DNA from 4 places in the Streptomyces sp. NPDC097107 genome. Region 3 is predicted to be linked to each of the others. Evidence: riboswitches for the same ligand, from Rfam matches in the RefSeq annotation. Region 3 holds a riboswitch; each other region holds the start of a gene.
What was found. Region 3 has a riboswitch for cyclic di-AMP ahead of ACIQ1J_RS12395 (transglycosylase family protein). Riboswitches for the same ligand answer to the same signal wherever they lie in the genome.

Region 1 (5,659 bases), on a different contig from region 3:
AGCGGTGGCCAGGGCTGGTCCGGATCGGCGGGGACGCGCAGACCGAGGGCCTGGCCCGCACGCAGCGCCACGCGGGTGTGGCCCTCCGGCGACAGGTGCAGCCGGTCGGCGTCCCACGCCCTGCGGTCCTGGACGCTCCGGAGCGACCACAGGTCGAGCACGGGGCAGCCGTAGCGGTCGGCGACGGCACGGACGTGCCCGTTGTAGGTCGCGATCTTGCCGCGCAGATGCTTGAGGACGGGCACTCCACGGGTGTCGAAGCCGGTCGTCACCAGGACGGTGCCGGCCGCCGCGGCCAGCGCGGCCACCGCGCGTTCGAACCGCTCGGCCACCTCGTCCGGATCGGTGCCGGGCCGGATGATGTCGTTGCCGCCCGCCGCGAACGAGACCAGGTCGGGCGCGAGTTCGGCGACCCGCGGGACCTGCTCCGCCACGATCTGGTCGAGCAGCCTGCCGCGCACGGCGAGGTTCGTGTACCTGAAGTCGCCCTCGGGGCGCCGGTCCGCGAGCAGTACGGCCAACCGGTCCGCCCAGCCGACGAACGACCCGCCGGGGCCCGGGTCGCCGACGCCCTCGGTGAAGCTGTCCCCCACCGCCACGTACGACCCGATCACTTCTCTGCTGTCACTTCTCGAATCGTCTGCCACGTCGGCCCATGATTCACCTTGCAATGTGACCTACGCGACCGTAGGAAGGGGTTGACGGGCGGTGAGAAAAACCACGCCTAAAGTGTTCGTCAATTCCGGAATACACCGAAGGCCGGACCCGGGGATCGGGGTCCGGCCTTCAGCGGCGCGGAGGCCGCGCCCGAGCGGTCGTCAGAGAGAGACGCCGTGCGAGCGCAGGTACGCGATCGGGTCCACGTCCGAGCCGTAGTCCGGCGTGGTGCGGATCTCGAAGTGCAGGTGCGGACCGGTCACGTTGCCGGTGGCACCCGAGAGACCGACCTGCTGACCCGCCGTCACGGACTGACCGGCGGAGACGGAGAGCGAGGACAGGTGGGCGTACTGGGCGTAGTGGCCGTCGGCGAGCTGGATGACGACCTGGTTGCCGTACGCGCCGCCCCAGCCGGCGGAGACGACGGTGCCCGCGCCGACGGCCTTGAGCGAGGTACCGGTCGGGATGACGAAGTCCGTGCCGGTGTGGTAACCGCTGGACCACATGCTGCCGGTCTGGTGGTACGGGGTGCCGACGGTGCCGCCGGGAACGGGCGACACGAAGCCGCCGGTGGTGCCGACGGGCTGGGCGCTCGTGTTGGACGAGTCGGAGGAGTCCGAGGACGAGGTCTTCGCGGCGTCCGACGACTTCTCGGCCGGCTCGGACTTCTCGGCGGACGACTTCTTCGGCGCGGCGGGCTTCTCGGCCGGCTTCTCGGACTCGGCGGAGGAGGGGGCCGAGGACTTGGCGGCCTGCTCGCCGACCGAGAGCTTCAGGCCGGGGTGGATCAGCGACGGGTCCGAGCCGACGACGTCGCGGTTGTCCGCGTACAGCTTCTTCCAGCCGCCGTCGACGTCCTGCTCGTCGGCGATCTTCGAGAGGTAGTCACCGCTCTTCACGGTGTACGTCCGGGAGTCCGAGTTCTTCTCGGCGCTGCTGCCGGCGGCCTTCTTCGCGGTCGTCGGTATGGACTGCACGGCCTGCTCGGAGACGGACTGCGCGGGAGCGGCGTGGGCGCCGGCGGCACCCAGCAGCGGCAGCGCGAGCGCGGCGCCACCGGTTCCGGCGACGGCGATGGTGCGGGTCAGGCGCATGGCCCTGGTACGGCGGTGCTTACCCTTCGCGGGCATGGCGTTTTCCTCTCCGGCGCCTACGAGGTGAGCTGTCGGGTGCGAGCTGGAGATGCCCGGCCGCGCCGAGACGCGGCTTAACCCCAAGCCGTTCCGGGAACCGGAACAGGCAGTTGTACCTGTGGGTCCCCCGCTCCTGCCGTGTACGGGTGGTGGATGAGTGCGGGCTCCGGTCGGCGGCAGGATTAGGCGTCCGTCCGGATCGGTGGTGAACGTAAGGGACCAAGACGCGCGGGGACAAGCGAGGGGTTCCATTGACAGGTGTTCCGATTGATCCTTTACGGGAATTACCGGTCACCCTCCGTCGATTCACGCGGTGCCCTTTCGCGTGAACAGCCTTGAAAACCGGCCGCATTACGTGAGCATGACGGGCAACGCACGGTCACGGATATGACGCTGCTCACGCGCCGTCTCTCCAGCCCCTTGCATTTCAGGGCTACTTGGAACGAAGGCATCAATTCGGACAGACGGTTTATATGCGACGTAGTCGGGCGGCTGTGCCGCCGAGGCCCCCGGACCGTGCCGTATCTTCGAGTGGTGCCCGTCGGCGAGCAGCGCCGACGGGGCGGAGTGGGAGGAGCCCCCGTGACGCAGCAGGTCCCGTCGACCGAACCCGAGCTGGCCGGTGTGCGAAACTTCCGTGACGTGGGCGGGCTGCCGACCGTGGACGGGCGGCGGGTGCGACAAGGGGTGCTGTTCCGCAGCGGCCACCTGGCGCACGCCACCGGGGAGGACGCCGCGTTCCTGGCCTCGCTGAGCCTGCACACCATCTTCGACTTCCGCAACGCGGCCGACCAGAAGCTCGAGGGCCCGGACGTCGAGCTGCCCGGCGTGCGCAATGTGAACCTGCCGCTGAGCGATCCGGCCGACGGTGCCGAGTTCTGGAAGATGGTCCGCGACGGCGACCTCGACCAGCTGCACGAGATCCTGGCGGACGACAAGGCCGCCAACCGGATGATCGAGTCCTACCGCATGATCATCAAGGAGCGCACGGCGGAGCACTCCCGGGTGCTGCACGCGCTCGCCGAGGACAGCGTCCCCGCCCTGATGCACTGCGCGGCCGGCAAGGACCGCGCGGGCCTGTCGATCGCGATCACCCTGCTCGCCCTGGGCGTCGAGCGCGACGCCATCGTCGACGACTACCTGAAGTCGAACGCCACGCACCGCCGCTACAAGGTGCGCCGCAGCAGCTCCGCCGCCTCCGCCTACTCCCCCGAGGTCATGGAGCTGCTCAGCCCCCTCTTCGACGCGCGCGCCGAGTATCTGGCGGCGGCCTTCGAGACGGTCGAGGAGACCTGGGGCGGGGTCGACACCTACCTGGAGAAGGGCCTGCGGGTCACGCCGGAGATCCGGGAGCGGCTGCGCGAGCGGATGCTGGACTGAGCCACCCGCTCACCGGCTGTTGGCGCCCACCTCGAAGAGCAGGTAGATGAAGGCCGCGAAGACGTGGCCCGCGACGAGGTAGATGAAGAGCCGCACCCACAGGGCGCGCGGGAACTTCTCCTGCAGGTTCATGGCGTCTCTCCGAGTGTGGGGTGGGCCGGCGTGGTGGCCGGGCCCAGGCACAGCGCCGTCGCCGGGCTCTGCAGCAGGGTGTGGACGAAGAGGAGGACGACCCCGTCGGCGTCCTGAGCGACGATCCGGTGCGGGGTCAGCGAGTCGAAGTGCGCGCTGTCACCCGGACCGAGCCGGTGCACGGTGTCCCCGAGGCGCAGACGCAGCCGGCCGCGCAGGACGTGCAGCCACTCCTCCCCGGGATGCACCCGCACGATGTCTCCCTGTGAGCCGTGCGGCACATGGACCCGCAGGGCCTGCATCCCGCGCCCGGCCCCGCCGGCCTGCCAGTACGTCCAGCCGCCCGCGAACGTCGGCTCCATGGCGTCGGCGCGCACGACGGCGTCCCGGTCCGCGGCCGTCTCGCCGAGCAGCTCCGAGACGGTCGTACCGTAGACCCGGGCGAGGGAGAGCAGCATCGGCAGCGAGGGCTGGCGTCGCCCGGTCTCCAGGCGGGAGAGGTGGGCGGGCGACAGCCCGGCGGCCCGGGCCGCCGCCTCCAGGGTGAGGTCGGCCCTGCGCCGCAGGGCGCGCAGCTGCGGTGCCACGACGGACACCGCGTCCGGCGACGGCGGACCGGTCTCATGGGAGGTCATGCCTCCATTCAGCCCGAGACTTGTCCGTCAGGCAATTTTCTTGCCTCAGAGGCAAACGACGCGAACAAGCCGACGGGAGGCAGTCCTCCAGGGCCAGGACGGTCGCGGGCGGGACGCGCTAACGGTTGCCCACCGCCTGCCTGACCAAGGTCCTTCCGAAGTCCCACATGAGGCCGCCGCCGTTGTGGGCGTCGTCCATCACCTCGGTGAAGGCGTCGACGAACCGGTCGGCGTCCGCCACGTCGATGATCAATGGCGGGATCAACTTGATGACCTCCAGGTGGTCGCCGGACACCTGCGTCAGGATCCGGTGCCGTTGCAGCAGCGGCACCACGACCATCTGCGCGAACAGACCCTTGCGCGCGGCCTGCAGCATCGCCCAGCGGCTGCGCAGCTTCAGGGACCTGGGCCGGCCGAACTCGATGCCGATCATCAGCCCCCGCCCCCGGACGTCGGCGAGCAGCTCGTAGCGGTCCACCAGTTCCGTCAGCCGGGACTTCAGCCGCTCCCCCACCGCGGCCGCGTTCGCCACGATCTCCTCGTTCTCCATCACCGACAGCACCGCGAGTCCGGCCGCCATGGCCTGCGCGTTGGATCCGAAGCTCGCCGAGTGGACCTGCACCCGGTCCATCGAGGAGAACACCTTCCGGAAGATCCAGTCCTTGCCCAGCGTCGCCCCCACCGGCACGTATCCGCCGGACAGCGCCTTGGCCACGCACACCAGGTCGGGCTCGACGCCGTCCTCGTGCTGGAAGGCGTAGAACCTGCCCGTCCGGCCGAGGCCCGTCTGCACCTCGTCGGCGATCAGCAGCGCCTTGTGCCGGTGCAGCAGCTTCTGCGCGGCGCGCAGATAGCCGGGTGGGGCCTCGTGCACGCCCTTGCCCTGGACCGGCTCCACGATCAGCGCGGCCACGTCGCCGTGCTCAAGCTCCCGCGCCAGGGCGTCCAGGTCGCCGAGCGGGACGGCGGTGTCGGGAAGCAGCGGGGCGAAGCCGTCGCGGAAGCCGTCCTCGCCGTTGACGGACAGCGAGCCGGTGGTCAGCCCGTGGAAGGCGTGCGAGCAGTACAGGATCCTCGGCCTGCCGGTCGCGTACCGGGCGAACTTCAGCGCGGTCTCGACCGCCTCCGTGCCGCTGTTCCCGAAGAAGACCCGGTCCAGGTGCGGGCTGTAGGAGAGCAGCTTCTCGGCGAGCAGCCCGGGCAGCGGCGGACAGTCGAAGCGGGTGAGGTCGGCCAGCGAGGCGTCGAGGACGTCGTGCAGCGCCTTGCGTACGACAGGGTGGTGGCGCCCCAGGCCCATCACCGCGAACCCGGCGAGCATGTCCAGGTAGTCGTTGCCGTCCGCGTCCCAGAAGTGCGCGCCCTCGGCCCGCTCGTAGACCTTGTCGAAGCCGATGGTGTGCAGCACGCGCGGCAGCTGGTGGTTGAGGTGCCTGGCGTGCAGCTCGTACCGCTCGGCTCCGCGCTCGGCCAGGAGCGCGGCGAGATCGAACCCCTTGGTCATTCAGTTCTCTCCTTGGACTGGCGTGACGGTCCGTACGTCCACGGCCTGATCTCCGGCCTCTTCCCCGGCCGGCGTGCCAACGGCTCGGGCGCCGACGGCCTGCGCCCCAACGGCCAGGCTCGCGCTGATCCGCCCGGCGATCCCGACCGGCGTGAGACCGATGTCGGCGAGCACCTCGGCGCGCTTGGCGTGCGCGAGGAACCGCGCGGGGATGCCGA
Region 2 (5,659 bases), on a different contig from region 3:
CGACAACGTGCCCTACGGCACGGCCTTCGAGAAGCTGACCGCCCTCGCCTACCCGCAGGGGCACCCCTACCACCACACTCCGATCGGCTCCATGGCCGACCTGGACGCGGCGACGCTGGAGGACGCGCGCGCGTTCTTCCGCACCTACTACGCGCCGAACAACGCGGTGCTCTCGGTCGTCGGCGACATCGACCCCGAGCAGACGCTCGCCTGGATCGAGAAGTACTTCGGCTCCATCGCCTCGCACGACGGCAAGCAGGCCCCCCGGGGCGGTTCGCTGCCCGACGTCATGGGCGGGCAGCTGCGCGAGGTGGTCGAGGAGGAGGTCCCGGCCCGCGCCCTGATGGCGGCCTACCGTCTGCCGGAGGACGGCACGCGCGCGTGCGACGCGGCCGACCTGGCCCTCACCGTCCTGGGCGGCGGTGAGTCGTCCCGCCTGTACAACCGGCTGGTACGGCGCGACCGTACGGCCGTCGCCGCCGGCTTCGGCCTGCTGCGGCTCGCCGGAGCGCCCTCCCTGGGGTGGCTGGACGTGAAGACGTCAGGTGACTTCGAGGTGCCGGTCATCGAGACCGCCATCGACGAGGAGCTCGCCCGGTTCGCCGAGGAGGGCCCGACGGCCGAGGAGATGGAGCGCGCCCAGGCCCAGTTGGAGCGCGAGTGGCTGGACCGCCTCGGCACGGTCGCGGGCCGCGCCGACGAACTGTGCCGGTACGCCGTCCTGTTCGGCGACCCGCAGCTGGCCCTGACCGCCGTGCAGCGGGTGCTGGAGGTGACGGCCGAGGAGGTCCAGGAGGTCGCCAAGGCCCGCCTGCGCCCCGACAACCGCGCGGTGCTCGTCTACGAGCCGACCGCCCCCGCCGACGAGAACGACGCCACCGACGAGAACGAGGAGGCGGCCAAGTGACCGAGCTCGCCACCATGGAATTCCACAACCGGCCGCAGGCCGGCGAGCCCAGGCCGTGGGCGTTCCCGGCCCCCGAGCGCGGCAGCCTCGACAACGGCCTCACCGTGCTGCGCTGTCATCGCCCCGGCCAGCAGGTCGTCGCCGTGGAGGTGCTTCTCGACGCCCCCCTGGACGCCGAGCCGGCCGGCCTCGACGGTGTCGCCACGATCATGGCGCGCGCCTTCTCCGAGGGCACCGACAAGCACTCCGCCGAGGATTTCGCCGCCGAGCTCGAGCGCTGCGGTGCCACCCTCGACGCACACGCCGACCACCCCGGCGTCCGGCTGAGCCTGGAGGTGCCGGCCTCACGGCTGGCCAAGGCCCTGGGCCTGGTCGCCGACGCGCTCAGGGCGCCCGCGTTCGCGGACGGCGAGGTCGAACGGCTGGTCCGCAACCGGCTCGACGAGATCCCGCACGAGCTGGCCAACCCTTCGCGCCGCGCGGCCAAGGAACTCTCCAAGGAGCTGTTCCCGGCCGGGACGCGTATGTCGCGCCCGCGCCAGGGCACCGAGGAGACGGTCGCGAGCATCGACTCGGCGGCCGTACGCGCCTTCTACGAGAAGCACGTCCGACCCGCCACCGCCACCGCCGTGGTCGTCGGCGACCTCACCGGCGTCGACCTCGACGCGCTGCTCGGCGAGACGCTGGGCGCGTGGACCGGCTCCGCGGCCGAGGCGCGTCCCGTACCCCCGGTGAGCGCCGACGACACCGGCCGGGTCGTCATCGTGGACCGGCCCGGTGCCGTCCAGACGCAGTTGCTGATCGGCCGCACCGGCGCCGACCGGCACGACCGCGTGTGGCCCGCGCAGGTACTCGGCACCTACTGCCTCGGCGGGACCCTCACCTCGCGCCTGGACCGCGTCCTGCGCGAGGAGAAGGGCTACACCTACGGCGTACGGGCGTTCGGGCAGGTCATGCGCTCCGCGCCCGACGGCACGGGCGCCGCGATGCTCGCCATCAGCGGCTCCGTGGACACTCCCAACACCGGTCCCGCCCTGGACGACCTGTGGACGGTGCTGCGCACGCTCGCAGCGGAGGGTCTCACCGACGCCGAGCGTGACGTCGCCGTGCAGAACCTGGTGGGCGTGGCGCCGCTGAAGTACGAGACGGCGGCGGCCGTGGCGAGCACGCTGGCCGACCAGGTCGAGCAGCACCTGCCCGACGACTACCAGGCCACGCTCTACCGCCAACTCGCCTCCACGGGCACCGTGGAGGCCACGGCGGCGGTCGTGAACGCCTTCCCGGTGAACCGTCTGGTGACGGTCCTCGTCGGCGACGCGGCGCAGATCAAGGAGCCCGTCGAGGCCCTCGGCATCGGTGAAGTCACCGTGGTGGCGGCCGATTAGCGGCACACACGCGCGGCGGCCCTGGTGACCGGAGTGTCACCAGGGCCGCCTTTTGTCCGGATTGAGGGAAAGGCTGCCTGTCTGCCCTGTGGCGTGCGCTACAAAAGGCTTGTTGCGTTTGAGGATTGAACACAGCCGCGTTTAGCGTCATCCGGGCTGTTCGTCAGGCAGTGCGCCGCACCCGCGGCACCGGACAGTCATCGCCGAGTCCCCGTACGGCGCGAGCCAGGGGAGCCGGGGACCCACCGCAGTCCCTGGGGTGAATCGGGCGCCCGCGCGCAGCGAGGGGGTCCGTAGGAGACCTTCCACCTCCGAACCCGTCAGCTAACCCGGTAGGCGAGAGGGAAGGAAAGGACCAGCCTCTACATGGCGTTCACGCGCGCCACCGGGAAGCACCGTCGTCCCAGCCGGGTGCACCGCACCACCGCCCGCGCGGCGGGTGTCGCGGCCCTCGCCACCACCGGCGTCGTCGGCACCCTCGCGGCTCCGGCGCTCGCCGCCGAGCCCCGGGCGGAGCAGAGCGGACTCACCCCGGTCATCACCATCGGCGACTCCATAGCCGACGAGATCGACGCCCAGGCCACCGCGCAGGAGCAGGCGGCCCTGCACGCCGCCGCCCGTGAGGCGGCCCAGGAGGCCGCGCGCGAGCGGGCGGCCGAGGCGGCCAAGGAGGCGCGCGAGGCCAAGGAGCGCGCCGCGCGGGAGGCGGAGCGCAAGCGCCTCAACACCTTCGTGCCGCCGATCACCGCCTCCTACGTCTCCACCGCCTACCAGGCCGGCAGCTCGCTGTGGTCCTCCGGCAGTCACACCGGCATCGACTTCCACGCCTCCAGCGGCACGTCCGTGCACGCGGTCGGCGTCGGCACCGTCGTCGAGGCCGGCTGGGGCGGGGCCTACGGCAACCAGGTCGTGATCAAGATGCACGACGGCACGTACACGCAGTACGGCCACCTGTCGTCCATCGGCGTCTCGGTCGGCCAGGCGGTCACCCCCGGGCAGCAGATCGGCCTGTCCGGCGCCACCGGCAACGTCACCGGACCGCACCTGCACTTCGAGGCCCGTACGAGTTCCGAGTACGGATCGGACCTGGACCCCGTCGCCTACCTCCGCTCCCACGGTGTGAACGTCTGACGACGGACGGTACGGCATCCGAAAGCCCCGGCTCCCCGAGCCGGGGCTTTCGGACTTCTTTTCCCTCGGTGGAAGTGTCGCTGGCCAAAAAATATCCATGAAATCCGCCCTGCCGTCGGAATATGCGCTTGATTGGCCTAGAGTCACTGAGCACACGTCAATCGTCGACGTTTCACGGGGATTAAGGCGGAGGTCGGGCATGCGTATTCCGGCGCACTCGGTGTGCACGGCGATCCGGGACGACATCGTCACCGGCGTCCACGGACGCGGCAGTCGGCTCACCGAGGAACTCCTGGCCCGCCGCTACGGCGTCTCCCGCGTCCCTGTCCGTGAGGCCCTGCGCACGCTGCAGGCCGAAGGCTTCGTGGTGACGAGGCGGCACGCGGGCGCGTGCGTCGCGGAACCCACCGAGCAGGAGGCCGCCGACCTGCTGGAGACGCGCACGCTCCTTGAGCCCCTCGGCGCCTCCCGGGCCGCCCGGCGCCGCACCGAGGCCCACCTCAGGGTGCTGCGCGGGCTGGTCAGGCTGGGGCAGGAGCGCGCCAGGCAGGGCAACAGCGAGGATTTGCGCTCACTGGACGGGTGGTTCCACGAGACCCTCGCCCAGGCCGCCGGCAGCCCTTCGCTGACGGCCTTGCTGACCCAGCTGCGCCACAAGATCGCCTGGATGTACGTCGTGGAGGCGTCGGCCGGGCCGGTGGAGTGCTGGGCGGAGCACGGCGCGATCGTCGACGCGGTGGCCCGGGGCGACGGCGAGCGCGCGCGGGCGCTCATGACGCTGCACACCGAGCGGTCGACGTCGGCGTACCGGCTGCGATTCGTTTCCGGGGGTGAGCGGGCGGAGCGTGTGAGGAAATCGCAACGTCCCGTAAACATGCCGAGCCTGCGGCATTAACGCGGGCGCCGTATACAAAGAGAGATTAATTCGGGGGGCTATTTCTTGCTGCCCATGAACGGGGGAAGCGGAAATAGAAAACAAGAGGCCCGCCCGGTGTTCCGGGCGGGCCTTTCGGTGTTGCGTTGCTCAGACGGTCTCGGGAAGTTCCTCGAGTCCTTCGGCGACCAGCTTCGCCAGCCGGTCCAGGGCGGCGTCCGCGCCCTCGGCGTTGGCGGCGAGGACGATCTCCTCGCCGCCCTGGGCGCCGAGGCCGAGGACGGCCAGCATGGAGGCCGCGTTGACGGGGGCCCCGTCGGCCTTGGCGATCGTCACCGGGACGCCTGTGGCCGTGGCGGCTCGGACGAAGATGGAGGCGGGGCGGGCGTGGAGACCCTCGGCCCAGCCGACGTTGACGCGGCGCTCAGCCATGTGATGCTGCCCTTCAGGTTTTCAGGGGTTTCAGGTTGTCTAGACCAGTCTTGTCTAGACCAGTTTCCCACATCGTGAAGCTTGCGAGGACGGCCGCTGCCGTCCCGTGTGGTCGTCGGACCGCGGCCTCGGCCCGACCTTCCGTCCTCCACAGACTGCCTCGCGCCGTTGTCGTACGCGAGCCGTACTCTGGGGCCCATGCAGACCTCGTCGGACCGGCACGAGTACCCCGCCCACTGGGAAGCCGACGTGGTGCTGCGCGACGGCGGCACCGCGCGCGTCCGCCCCATCACCGTTGATGACGCCGGGCGCCTGGTCAGCTTCTACGAGCAGGTCTCCGACGAGTCGAAGTACTACCGCTTCTTCGCGCCGTACCCTCGCCTGTCCGCCAAGGACGTCCACCGCTTCACGCACCACGACTTTGTGGACCGGGTGGGACTCGCGGCCACCATCGGCGGCGAGTTCATCGCCACCGTACGCTACGACCGGATCGGCGCCGGTGGAACACCCGCCTCCGCACCGGCCGACGAGGCCGAGGTCGCCTTCCTCGTCCAGGACGCCCACCAGGGGCGCGGCGTCGCCTCCGCCCTGCTGGAGCACGTAGCCGCCGTCGCCCGCGAGCGCGGCATCCGCCGCTTCGCCGCCGAGGTGCTGCCCGCCAACACCAAGATGATCAAGGTGTTCATGGACGCCGGGTACACCCAGAAGCGGAGCTTCGAGGACGGTGTGGTCCGGCTGGAGTTCGACCTCGAACCGACCGACCGCTCGCTCGCCGTGCAGTACGCGCGCGAGCACCGCGCGGAGGCGCGCTCGGTTCAGCGGCTGTTGCAGCCCGGCTCGGTGGCGGTCATCGGCACCGGCCGCACACCGGGAGGCGTCGGCCGCAGCATCCTCGGCAACATCCGGGACGCGGGCTACACCGGCCGGCTG
Region 3 (5,659 bases):
GGCAGCCGGGGGGCCGTCTCCACGACGTCCGGGTGTCCGCACGGACAGCGGTGCGCGATGGCGCGCAGGCCGCGCGGGGGGCGCCCGAGCTGCTGCTTGAAAGCCTCGACGTCCGCATCGGTGGGCTCGGTGCGCGGGGTGGTCGGCGGGGGAGTCTGCATGACTGTCTTCTGCTGGTCTTCCTGTTGAGTCACTGCCGGCACTGTCGGCTCAATGCCGGGGCGGCCGGTTCACGACCGGGGTGGCCGGTTCACGACCGGGGTGGCCGGTTCACGGCCGGGGGGCGGCGGCGTCGGCCTTGTCGACCCCGTCCCAGACGTTCCGGTACCAGGGGCGGTCGGCGGCGCCGCCCTCGGCGCGGGCCTGCCCGGCCGCGTCCGGGTCGACGACGACGAAGCCCGTCTCCCCCGGCATCACGTAGTGCAGCCGCAGCCGGATCTGCTGCTCGGCGTAGGCGTCGTCCTGCCAGCGTGCCTTCAGGTCGCGCAGGTCCTCGACCCGGTCGCGGGTCTCCTGCCGCTCCCGCTGGAGATCGGCGATCTCGGCGCGCTGGGCGACGTACTGCCGTATCGGGTAGGCGAGCGCCACGACGAGCGAGCAGAGCACCATCGCGAGCAGCGCGGCCCGGCCGGTCAGCCGGGAGCGACGGGCCTGGCGCTTGGTCTGCGAGCGGTAGACCCGGGCCGCGGTCTGTTCCCCGATGATCCGGATCCTGGTCGCGGTGGAGAAACGGTCCCGGTCCTTCACCGCCATGTCTGTCCCCGCCTTAAGTCCACACGTGCGTACGTCCCCGCACACGGTACGGGACCGAGTACGGGGACGTACGTACGACGCTGCCTACCGAAGGGTGGCGCTCAGCCCTTGAAGCGCGGGAACGCGCTGCGGCCGGCGTACACCGCGGCGTCGTCGAGGATCTCCTCGATGCGCAGCAGCTGGTTGTACTTGGCGACGCGCTCGGAGCGGGCCGGGGCGCCGGTCTTGATCTGGCCGCAGTTGGTGGCGACGGCCAGGTCGGCGATGGTGACGTCCTCGGTCTCGCCGGAGCGGTGGGACATCATGCACTTGAAGCCGTTGCGCTGGGCCAGCTCCACGGCGTCCAGGGTCTCGGTCAGCGAACCGATCTGGTTGACCTTGACCAGCAGGGCGTTGGCGGCGTTCTCGTCGATGCCGCGGGCCAGGCGCTCCGGGTTGGTGACGAACAGGTCGTCGCCGACGATCTGGACCTTGTCGCCGAGCTTGTCGGTGAGGACCTTCCAGCCGTCCCAGTCGTCCTCGAACAGCGGGTCCTCGATGGAGACCAGCGGGTACGCCTCGACCAGCTCGGCGTAGTACTCGGTCATCTCGGCGGCGGAGCGGGTCTTGCCCTCGAAGGTGTAGGAGCCGTCCTTGTAGAACTCGGACGCGGCCACGTCGAGCGCGAGGGCGATCTGCTCGCCGGGGGTGTAGCCGGCTTCCTTGACGGCCTCGAGGATGAGGTCGAGGGCCTCGCGGTTGGAGCCGAGGTTCGGGGCGAAGCCGCCCTCGTCGCCGAGGCCGGTGGCCAGGCCCTTGTTCTTCAGGACCTTCTTCAGCGTGTGGTAGACCTCGGCACCCCAGCGCAGGGCCTCGGAGAAGGACTCCGCACCGATCGGGGCGATCATGAACTCCTGGATGTCCACGTTCGAGTCGGCGTGCGACCCGCCGTTCAGGATGTTCATCATCGGCACCGGCAGCAGGTGCGCGTTCGGGCCGCCCAGGTAGCGGAAGAGCGGCAGGTCGCTGGCCTCGGAGGCGGCGTGCGCGACGGCCAGCGAGACACCGAGGATGGCGTTGGCGCCCAGCGAGCCCTTGTTGTCGGTGGCGTCCAGGTCGAACATGGCCTGGTCGATCAGGCGCTGCTCGGTGGCGTCGTAGCCGACCAGCTCCGGGCCGATCTGCTCGATGACGGCGAGGACGGCCTTCTCGACACCCTTGCCCAGGTAACGGCCGGCATCGCCGTCACGGAGTTCGATGGCCTCGAAGGCACCGGTGGAGGCGCCGGACGGGACGGCGGCACGACCCGTGCTGCCGTCGTCGAGGCCGACCTCGACCTCGACCGTGGGGTTGCCTCGGGAGTCCAGGATTTCCCGGGCTACGACGACGTCGATGGACGGCACGAGCATCTCCTTCTTCAATGTGACGCTTCGGTGTGACGCGCGGGTCCACAGGACCGCAGCGGCTCTGCGGGACCGAGCCTAACCGGCTCCGGGCGATCGGCCAGCCGATCGCCCACCCGCTGGACAGAACCGAGAGTAAATTGTTTCCGAACGGAACAAAGACGTTTCCGGAAACCGGGGCGGCATCGTGGCGTGAAAAACCCGTCCCGGTGCGTACGGGGGAACACGCACCGGGACGGGAGCAGGGGGCTGCTGCTTACTTCAGGTGCAGCTGCTGGCCCGGGTAGATCAGGTCGGCGTCGTCGACGATGTCGTCGTTCAGCTTGAACACCTTGGCCCAGCCGCCCTTGACGTCGTGCTCCTCGGCGATCGAGCTGAGGGTGTCGCCCTTGACGACCTTGTACTCGCCGTCGCCCTTCTCGACCTTCTTGCCGGTCGGGGTGGTGACGGTCTTCTTCTCGGCCGGCTTCTCGGCCTTCGGCTCGGCGGCCGGGCGCTCGTCGGAGCGGGAGGCCTTCTGCTCGGTGGAGCGGTCGGCGGTGGAGCCGCCGCTCTCGCTCTGCGAGGAGCCGCTGTCCTGGCTCTCGGAGCCGCCACCGGTGTACGCGGCGCCCGACAGGCCGGTGCCGCAGACCGGCCAGGCACCCTTGCCCTGGCCCGCGAGCACCTTCTCGGCGATCTCGATCTGCTGCGCCTTGCTGGCCTGGTCGGCGGTGGCGGCGTACTGCGTGCCGCCGTAGCCGGCCCAGGTGGAGGCGGAGAACTGCAGACCGCCGTAGTAACCGTTGCCGGTGTTGATGGACCAGTTGCCGCCGGACTCGCACTGGGCGACGGCGTCCCACTCGGACGCGGTGGCGGCGGAGGCGTTGCCGGCCGCCATCAGCGGGGCGGCGACGGCGGCACCGGTGACGCCGGCGACGGCGATGACACGGGTGGCCTTGGACGGACGGCGGTGCTTGCCCTTGCCGGAAAACAGCATGGTTGATCCCCTCACCGACGCCTGCGAGGTGAGCTGTCGGGTTCGGGCCGGTTGAGTTGCCCGGCCGGGTTCCTCGCGGAACTCGGCTTAACCCCTAGCCGCTCCGGCTCAACTGCCCGGTGCGGCACTTACCTTGGGTCCCCCGCTCCTGCCTTCGGCGCTTGACGCGACGACTGTTCCCGGACGGCCGCTGGCAGGATTCGGCGTTGCGGCAGCCGGGGCCCGCGATGGCGAGCGGTCATGACCGTAGACACGCGCTCCGCGGATTTTCAAAGACGATCACGGCTTCTGAGACCTATCTCTCACGTGATCCAAAACGGACATACGGTCTCGAACCGTGACGCGAACTGCCCCTACTTTTCGCCCGATTCGCCCGTGACCGTGAGTGTCTGACCGGGCAGGATGTGGTCCGGGTCGGTGCCGACGACCTGCTTGTTGCCGACATAGAGCGAGCGCCACCCGCCGTCGAGCTCAAGGGAGTCGGCGATGCCCCAGAGGCTGTCGCCGGAACGGACGGTGTACGAGCCGTCCGCGGCCTCTCGCGACTCGCCCTCACCCCGCGAGGCGTGCCGCCCCGACGACTCGCCCGCACGACCGTCCGCCGCACCCTCGTCCGCACTGTCGCCGCGGTGCTTGCCCGCGCCGGAGTCCCCGGTGTCGGTGAGCGCCGAATCCCCGGCACTCTGCCCCGCCTTGTCCGTTTCGCCGGTCTCCGGAGAGGCCGTGGGCGAAGCGTCGGAACCCTGGGAGCCGGCGCTGCCCGTGGGCTCGGCTTCAGGGGATGTGTCGGACTTGGTCGAATCGCCCCCACTGTCCGACGTGGCGTCAGAGGTGGGGGGCGAAGACGGCGAAGGGGACGAAGCGGACGTCTCGGAGGTGGGCTCCGGCGACTCGGTCGTGCCGGACGGCTCGGGAGTCTCCGGCGTCTCCGGCGCTGCCGGCTCCTCCGACGTGCCGTCACCCGTCGAACCGGTTCCGCCGTCCGTGGGAGCCGGGTCGTTGCCCATGCCCGCGAGCAGGGCGCAGGTCGGCCAGGCGGCGATGCCCTGGTCCGCGTGCAGCTTCTCGGCGACTCTTATCTGCTGGGAGCGACTGGCCTGGTCGGCGCTCGGCGCGTACTCGGTGCCGCCGTACCGCTCCCAGACGTCCTGGGAGAGCTGCAGGCCGCCGTAGTACCCGTTGCCGCTGTTCTGGCTCCAGGCGCCGCCGGTCTCGCACTCGGCGACGCGGTCCCAGCTCGCCCCGTCGGCCGCGTGGGCGCCGGTGGCGCCGAGAAGCGGGATCGCGATGGCGGAGCCGGTCACTCCGGCTGCGACGACCAGGGCGGGAGCCTGGCGGGGGCGGCGGTGACGACCGTTCCCGGAGAGCATGCGACGACCTTTCACGAGACAGCGGGGACCGCGCGGCGGGTGATGCTCGGCGCCACGCTGGTTCGTGAACGTATAGGCAGATGATCGCTTGTCACAAGTTCATGCCGCGCAGATCACGTGAAGATCACAGAGTTGAGCGCGTGTCACTTTTGCGTCGGCGACGATTCGTTGCCCGCCGCCGACGGTACGGGTGTGAACGACACGGGCAAGGTGCGCAGACCTCGCATGATGAGCCCGCCGCGCCAGCGCAGTTCGGCCGGGTCCGCGGCGAGGCGCAGGTCCGGGAAGCGCGTGAGCAGTGTGGCGAGGGCGGTCTGCCCCTCCAGGCGGGCGAGCGGGGCACCGAGGCAGTAGTGGATGCCGTGGCCGTACCCGAGGTGCTGGCTGTCGCGGCGGGAGAGATCCAGGGTGTCCGGGTCCGCGAACCGCTCCGGGTCCCGGTCGGCGGCGGCGAGTACGACGAGGACGGGGTCGCCGGCCGCGATGTCCTGCCCGCCGATGGTGAGCGGCCGGGTGGCGAAGCGCCAGGTGGCCATCTCCACCGGGCCGTCGTAGCGCAGGAGTTCCTCGACGCCGGTCTCCAGCAGGGCGCGCTCGCCGGCGGCGAGGGACGTCTGCAGGCGGTCCCGTTGCCCGGGGTGGGTGAGCAGGGCGTACGCGCCGTTGCCGATGAGGTTGACCGTGGTCTCGAAACCCGCGAAGAGCAGGATGAAGGCCATCGCCGCCGCCTCGTTCTCGGTGAGGTGCTCGCCGTGGTCGGAGGCGCGGATGAGCCCGGAGATGAGGTCCTCGCCGGGGCCCGGCTCGGGCGGCAGTGCCGCGCGCTTGCGGTGGATGAGGTCGGCGAGATAGCCCCGCATCTTCTTCACCGACCGCGCGACCCCGCCCCGGGGTCCGCCGCCGTGCCGGATCATCATGCCCGCCCAGTCCCGGAAGTCGTCCTGGTCCTCCCGGGGTACGCCCAGCAGGTCGCAGATGGCGTAGATGGGCAGCGGGAACGCGAACTCGTGGATCAGGTCGGCGCTGCCGGTGCCGGCGAACCGGCCGATGAGGTCGTCGGCGAGCTCCTGCACCCGGGGCGCGAACTCGGCGACCCGGCGGGGCGTGAACGCCTTGCTGACCAGCCGCCGCAGCCTCGTGTGGTCCGGCGGGTCGATGTTCAGCAGGTGGGTCAT
Region 4 (5,659 bases), on a different contig from region 3:
GGCGGGCGGCTGCGGCTGGTGGAGTCGCGGCGCGTCGAGGACGTGGTGCTGACGCGGTATCTGCCCACCGCCCCCGGCGCCGGCGGCCGCGTCACCGCCGCCGACCGGCACTGGCTGGCGCTCGCCTGCGAGCTTGCCGAGCTGTGTCCGCCGTCCGGGACGGCGTTCAGCGTGGGGGCGGTCGTGGTCGCCGCCGACGGGAGCGAGCTGGCGCGGGGGCACTCGCGGGAGGGGGACGACCCCGTCGTGCACGCCGAGGAGGCGGCGCTCGCGAAGGCCGACCCCGCCGACCCGCGGCTCGCGACGGCCACCGTCTACAGCAGCCTGGAGCCGTGCGCCCGCCGCGCCTCCCGGCCCGCGCCCTGCGCCCGGCTGATCCTCGACGCCGGGGTACGGCGCGTGGTCACGGCCTGGCGGGAGCCGGACACCTTCGTGCCGGGGGCGGACGGCAGCGGAGTGCTCGCCGCCGGGGGCGCCGTCGTCGTCGTACTGCCGGAGTACGAGGAGCGGGCGAAGGCGCCCAACCGCCACCTGGAGGGGCAGGGAGATACGGATGTGCATTCCACCCCCAAGATGACGTACAGTAGAGACACAACGGCGCGGGGTGGAGCAGCTCGGTAGCTCGCTGGGCTCATAACCCAGAGGTCGCAGGTTCAAATCCTGTCCCCGCTACTCAAGGCCGAAGGCCGGAATCCTTAAGGATTCCGGCCTTCGGTGCGTTTGCGGCGGATGCGCCGCCCTCATCCTCACCCCGTCATCCAGTCACCCGGTCGCTCCGTCACCCGATCGGCCCTCAGTGGCTCGCCCTTCGCCCCCGGTCCGGGAAACCTGGAGGACCGGGACGGCAAGCGGCGCGGACGTGCGGGGTGGCGGGAGACGAGTGGTGCGGCCAGGTGAGCTGGAGGACGAGGGAGCGTACGCCCGGGCCGGCGGCCGGCTCCCCGGCGATCCCGTGCCCGACCCCGGCCTCGGCGACGGTGCTGAACGCGTGCCGCCGCACGCGGGGCCGCGGCGACGGACCTCGTACGGGCGGGCCTTCGTACGCCTGCTCCCCATGCTGCTGATCGTCGCCGCCGTCCTGTACGACATCTTCACCCCCAGATACTTCACCGCGGGCCCCCTCTACACGGCCGCGCCCCTGGTCGCCGCGCCGATCTACTCACGGCGCGGCACGGTGCTCACCGGTGTCGCCGTGGTCGCCGCCGTCATAGGGCTGCAACTGACCAAGGGCGTCATCCACTACGTCGACTCCCTCACCGAGCTGATCACCATCGCGACGGTCGCCGTGCTCGCCGTCCTCGTGAACGGCTTCGTCCGCCGCACCGGCGAGCGCCTCGTCTCCGTCCGCGAGATCGCCGAGGCCGCCCAGCGCGCCGTGCTGCCCGAGCCCGCCGAGCGGATCGGCGGTTTCGAGATCGCCGCCTGCTACGAGGCCGCGCAGGCCGACGCCTTCATCGGCGGCGATCTGTACGCGGTGCAGGACAGCGCGCGCGGCATCCGGCTCATCGTCGGGGACGTGCGCGGCAAGGGCATGGGCGCGGTGGCCGCCGTCGCCGTGGTGATCGGCGCGTTCCGGGAGGCCGCCGAGCAGGAGGCGACGCTGGAGGCGGTGGCGCAGCGGCTGGAGCGGGCACTGGCGCGCGAGGGCACCCGGCGCGACGGACTGGACGCCTTCGAAGGGTTCACCACCGCCGTACTCGCCGAACTCCCGCACGGCGACGGGATCGTCCGCATCGTCAACCGCGGCCATCCGCCGCCCCTGCTGCTGTACGCCGACGGCACCCTGCGCCCGCTGCCCGCACGGGAGTCGGCGCTGCCGCTCGGCATGGGAGAGCTGGGCGTGTGGCCCGACCGCGCGGAGGAGGCCGGCTTCCCCGGCGGGGCCACGCTGCTTCTCTACACCGACGGACTGTCCGAAGCGCGGGACGCCCGGGGCGAGTTCTACGAACCGCACGTGCGGCTGGCCGGCCGCGTGTTCCGGCATCCGGCGGAGCTGCTCGACACCCTCGCCGGGGACGTGCGCCGGCACTCCGGGGGCGGCATGGCCGACGACATGGCACTGCTCGCCGTGCGACGCCCCTGCTCGACCCTTGATCGACGTCACCGGAAGTGACGGACCGACCGCCCTCCGCATAACAACTGACGAACTGTCAGAAAGCCGAGGCGTGAAGGGGAATACCCAAGCCCGGTCGACTCGCCCGGTTTTAACCGATCGTGAGGCGTACGTCCGGGCCGGATCCGTTAATGATCAAGAGGAACGGCTTGGAATCCGAGCCCCGCGTCTATTAACGTTCGATAACGCAGCGCGGTCGTCCCAGCCGTCACAGAAGTCGGCTCCGTGCGCACGCGCCGAATCCCGCAAGGGAACCGGGGAACCACCACATTGGGGTGAATCGGGCGTATGACGCCGTGCCAGACACGGCGGATATACGCGCGTAGGAGACCTTCCTGCTCCGAACCCGTCAGCTAACCCGGTAGGCGAAAGGAAGGAAAGGAGTACGCCCACGTGGCGTCCAACCGGCCTGCCCCCGAGGCCCCGTTCGTGCCCAGCGGGCACGACAGCGAAACCTTCGGCTACGACGGCTACCGCACCGAAGAGGGCCCTTGGGAGGAGTGGAATCCCACCGCGGACTCCATCCGCCCCGTACGCGGCCGGCACCGCGTCGCCAAGCAGCGCGGCGGTCTCGCCCGCAGCTCCACCGTTCTCGGCGTCGGTGTCATAGCCGCGGTCGGCGCGGGCGGCATGGCCAGCGCGCAGACCGGCAAGCCGCCGGTGTCGATCTCCATGCCGGACCTTCCGAACGTCGGCTCGCTCATCTCCGACGAGGAGAAGCCGGAACCGCAGGGTTCCGCCACCCCGCTCAGCGGAATCGGCACGGTCGCCGCCGAGACCTCCTCGGAGAGCGACCCAGGCGCCGGTGAGACGCTGCGGGCCCGGATCATGGCGCAGGCCGAGCAGCAGCAGGCCCAGGTCGAGACCAAGGCCGTCGCCGAAGCCGCGGCCGCCGCCGAGAAGAAGGCCGCGGAAGCCGCCGCCAAGGCGGAGAAGGAGGCCGAGGCCAAGGCCGCCGCCGCCAAGAAGAAGGCGGAGGAGGAGGCCGCGAAGAAGGCCGAGGCCGAGCGGCTCGCCAAGCTGGCCAAGCAGTACACGCTGCCGACCTCCTCGTACACCATCTCCTCCAGCTTCGGCCAGGCCGGCGCCTACTGGTCCTCCGGCTACCACACCGGCCTCGACTTCGCCGCCCCCACGGGCACGCTGCTCAAGGCGGTGCACAGCGGCACGATCACGTCGGCCGGCTGGGACGGGTCGTACGGCTACAAGACCGTGCTCACCCTCGACGACGGCACCGAGATCTGGTACGCCCACCAGTCCTCCATCAGCGTCAGCGTCGGCCAGGAGGTCACCACCGGTGACGTCATCGGCCGCGTCGGCGCCACCGGCAACGTCACCGGCGCACACCTCCACATGGAGGTCCACACCAGCGGAGGCGGCGGCATCGACCCGATGGCATGGCTGCAGAGCAAGGGCCTGACCCCCTGATCCACGCCGTTTGACCCACGCCGTGCCTCCCACGCGGTCTCCGGCCCCTTTGCCGCCCTGGTCTCCGGCGGTCCTGACGACGACCCCCCGACGTCAGGGCTGCCGGTCCGCGGGGCGAGTACCCGGGCCCGAGCGCCGCGGACATCGAGGCCGCGCCGACGCCTCGCAGGTCGATGTGGTCGGTGCTCGGGCGGCGCAGCCGTACGCTCCCTCCTCCGCCGACCCCAGCGGCGCCGGCGGCTGCTCCACCGCCACCGCCTGGGAGCCGGAGCAGGACGGCCTGCACGACCGGTACTGCCGTTACGGCCGGTAGTGGCTGGGCGGGGTGTACGGGCGGTACGGGGTGTACGGGCTGTACGCGGCCGGTGCGGGGTACGGCGCCGGGACCGTCGCGGGGGCCGTCGCCGGGTGGCCGGGCCCGTACGCGCCGTACGGGTGCGCCCAGGGCCGCACGGCCACCGGCAGGGGCGGCGCCGTGGCCCGGGCGGCGTGGTCCAGTGCCGGACGCGCCACGTCGCGTCGGTGCCACAGGGCGCCCAGCAGTTCCCGCTCTCGTACGGCGAAGTCGGCGCCCGCCCTGCCCAGCCGCCCGCGCCGGCGCAGGAACGCCAGCGAGGTCGCGTACGCCTCGTACTGCGCCACCGCCCGCGCCGCCTCCCTACCGGCGTGCCGGTGGGCGTGCCGGCGCGCGATGCGGCGGGCCCGCATCGAACCGAGCGCGTACGGCTCCATCGGTGTCAGCCACCCGGCCATGACGTACACGGGGAGTTCGGCGCGTACGGTGCCCAGTTCGCGCTGCCGGGTCCAGATCACCAGCCAGGTCAGCAGGCCGAAGGACGGCACCATGAAGGCCCCGTACACGGCGAAGAAGCCGTACTCCCCGAACGCCACCGAGCCGTTCCACAGCGCGTGCACGCCCATCGCCAGCAGCAGGCCGGCCAGGGGGAGCAGGGCACGGCGCAGGCGGTGCCGGCCCGTGGAGAGCGCGGCGATGCCGAAGCCGATGCCGGTGAGCACGGTGAAGAGCGGGTGGGCGAACGGCGACATCACGACGCGGACGAAGAAGGTGGCCGCGGTGACGGAGGCGATGCCGCTGTCGCCGGTGAGCTGGTCGGTGCCGAAGGCGTTGCCCAGGTAGAGGATGTTCTCGGTGAAGGCGAAGCCGGTGGCGGTGACGCCCGCTATGACGACGCCGTCGACGACGCCGGTGAAGTCCCGCCTGCGGAAGAGGAAGACCAGGAGCACGGCGGCTGCCTTGGCGGACTCCTCGACCACCGGTGCTATGACCGTGGCGCCCAGGGTGTCCGCGCCGGCCGGGTCGGCGGTGGCCGTCGCTATCCAGCGCGTCGCGAAGCTGTTGGCGACGATCGCTATCAGCGCTGCCGCGCAGGCTCCCCAGGCGAAGCAGAACAGCAGGTTCCGCCACGGTCCGGGCTCCACCCGGTCCAGCCAGCGGAACGCGGCCACGAGCAACGGCACGGGCAGGACCGCGAGGCCGAGCCCCACCAGGAACCCCTGCGTGCCGGTCTGTTCGCGCACCAGGGCCAGGATCACCAGGCCGGAGAGCGCGAGCAGGGTGATCAGTGCGCCGTAACGCACCCAGGGGCGCTGCCACCAGTGCGTACGCGTCCGCGTCGGCGGACGCGTCGGATACGGGGGACAGGTGGCCACGGCATGGACCCTAACCGGTGGGGGGCTGCTCCTTGTGCTGGTCGCGGTGCTGGTCGCGGTGCGACACGGAGTGCTGTACGCGGCGGAAGAGCAAGTCGTTCACCACATGACCCTTGTCCAGTCCCTGGCCCTCGAACCGGGTCTGTGGCCGGTGGGCGGGACGCGGCGCGAAACCGCCGCCCTGCACGGTGTTCTCGAAGCCGGGGTGGGCGGTGAGGACCTCGAGCATCTGCTCGGCGTACGGCTCCCAGTCCGTGGCGCAGTGCACGACGGCCCCCGGCGCGAGGCGGGTCGCGGCCAGGTCCAGGAACTCCGGCTGGATCAGGCGGCGCTTGTGGTGCCGCTTCTTGGGCCAGGGGTCGGGGAAGTAGACGCGCAGTCCGGCGAGGGAGCCGGGGGCGAGCATCTCCCGCAGGAGGATGATCGCGTCGCCGTTGGCCACCCGGA

Region 1: linked by a shared signal. The riboswitch ahead of ACIQ1J_RS07115 (peptidoglycan DD-metalloendopeptidase family protein) and the one ahead of ACIQ1J_RS12395 (transglycosylase family protein) in region 3 are both predicted to bind cyclic di-AMP.
Region 2: linked by a shared signal. The riboswitch ahead of ACIQ1J_RS13245 (M23 family metallopeptidase) and the one ahead of ACIQ1J_RS12395 (transglycosylase family protein) in region 3 are both predicted to bind cyclic di-AMP.
Region 4: linked by a shared signal. The riboswitch ahead of ACIQ1J_RS03715 (M23 family metallopeptidase) and the one ahead of ACIQ1J_RS12395 (transglycosylase family protein) in region 3 are both predicted to bind cyclic di-AMP.

What each region holds. Positions count from the first base shown of each region.
Region 1 covers NZ_JBIWEF010000003.1:580-6,238, reverse strand. Annotated here, with positions in the region: gene ACIQ1J_RS07120 (SGNH/GDSL hydrolase family protein) at 1-614, opposite strand, end outside; gene ACIQ1J_RS07115 (peptidoglycan DD-metalloendopeptidase family protein) at 819-1,787, opposite strand; cyclic di-AMP (ydaO/yuaA leader) riboswitch at 1,790-1,949, opposite strand; gene ACIQ1J_RS07110 (tyrosine-protein phosphatase) at 2,373-3,170, shown strand; gene ACIQ1J_RS07105 (DUF6126 family protein) at 3,180-3,302, opposite strand; gene ACIQ1J_RS07100 (helix-turn-helix domain-containing protein) at 3,299-3,937, opposite strand; gene ACIQ1J_RS07095 (aspartate aminotransferase family protein) at 4,056-5,441, opposite strand; partial or broken gene ACIQ1J_RS07090 (1-deoxy-D-xylulose-5-phosphate synthase) at 5,442-5,659, opposite strand, start outside.
Region 2 covers NZ_JBIWEF010000005.1:113,311-118,969, forward strand. Annotated here, with positions in the region: gene ACIQ1J_RS13235 (M16 family metallopeptidase) at 1-907, shown strand, start outside; gene ACIQ1J_RS13240 (M16 family metallopeptidase) at 904-2,292, shown strand; cyclic di-AMP (ydaO/yuaA leader) riboswitch at 2,484-2,646, shown strand; gene ACIQ1J_RS13245 (M23 family metallopeptidase) at 2,659-3,423, shown strand; gene ACIQ1J_RS13250 (GntR family transcriptional regulator) at 3,623-4,318, shown strand; gene ACIQ1J_RS13255 (HPr family phosphocarrier protein) at 4,448-4,729, opposite strand; gene ACIQ1J_RS13260 (GNAT family N-acetyltransferase) at 4,928-5,659, shown strand, end outside.
Region 3 covers NZ_JBIWEF010000004.1:495,432-501,090, reverse strand. Annotated here, with positions in the region: gene ACIQ1J_RS12410 (DUF501 domain-containing protein) at 1-161, opposite strand, end outside; gene ACIQ1J_RS12405 (septum formation initiator family protein) at 271-753, opposite strand; gene eno (phosphopyruvate hydratase) at 855-2,135, opposite strand; gene ACIQ1J_RS12395 (transglycosylase family protein) at 2,392-3,114, opposite strand; cyclic di-AMP (ydaO/yuaA leader) riboswitch at 3,118-3,284, opposite strand; gene ACIQ1J_RS12390 (transglycosylase family protein) at 3,468-4,484, opposite strand; gene ACIQ1J_RS12385 (cytochrome P450) at 4,628-5,659, opposite strand, start outside.
Region 4 covers NZ_JBIWEF010000002.1:15,507-21,165, reverse strand. Annotated here, with positions in the region: partial or broken gene ACIQ1J_RS03730 (dihydrofolate reductase family protein) at 1-540, shown strand, start outside; tRNA gene ACIQ1J_RS03725 (tRNA-Met) at 599-672, shown strand; gene ACIQ1J_RS03720 (PP2C family protein-serine/threonine phosphatase) at 884-2,113, shown strand; cyclic di-AMP (ydaO/yuaA leader) riboswitch at 2,338-2,495, shown strand; gene ACIQ1J_RS03715 (M23 family metallopeptidase) at 2,507-3,541, shown strand; gene ACIQ1J_RS03710 (PrsW family intramembrane metalloprotease) at 3,842-5,212, opposite strand; gene trmB (tRNA (guanosine(46)-N7)-methyltransferase TrmB) at 5,223-5,659, opposite strand, start outside.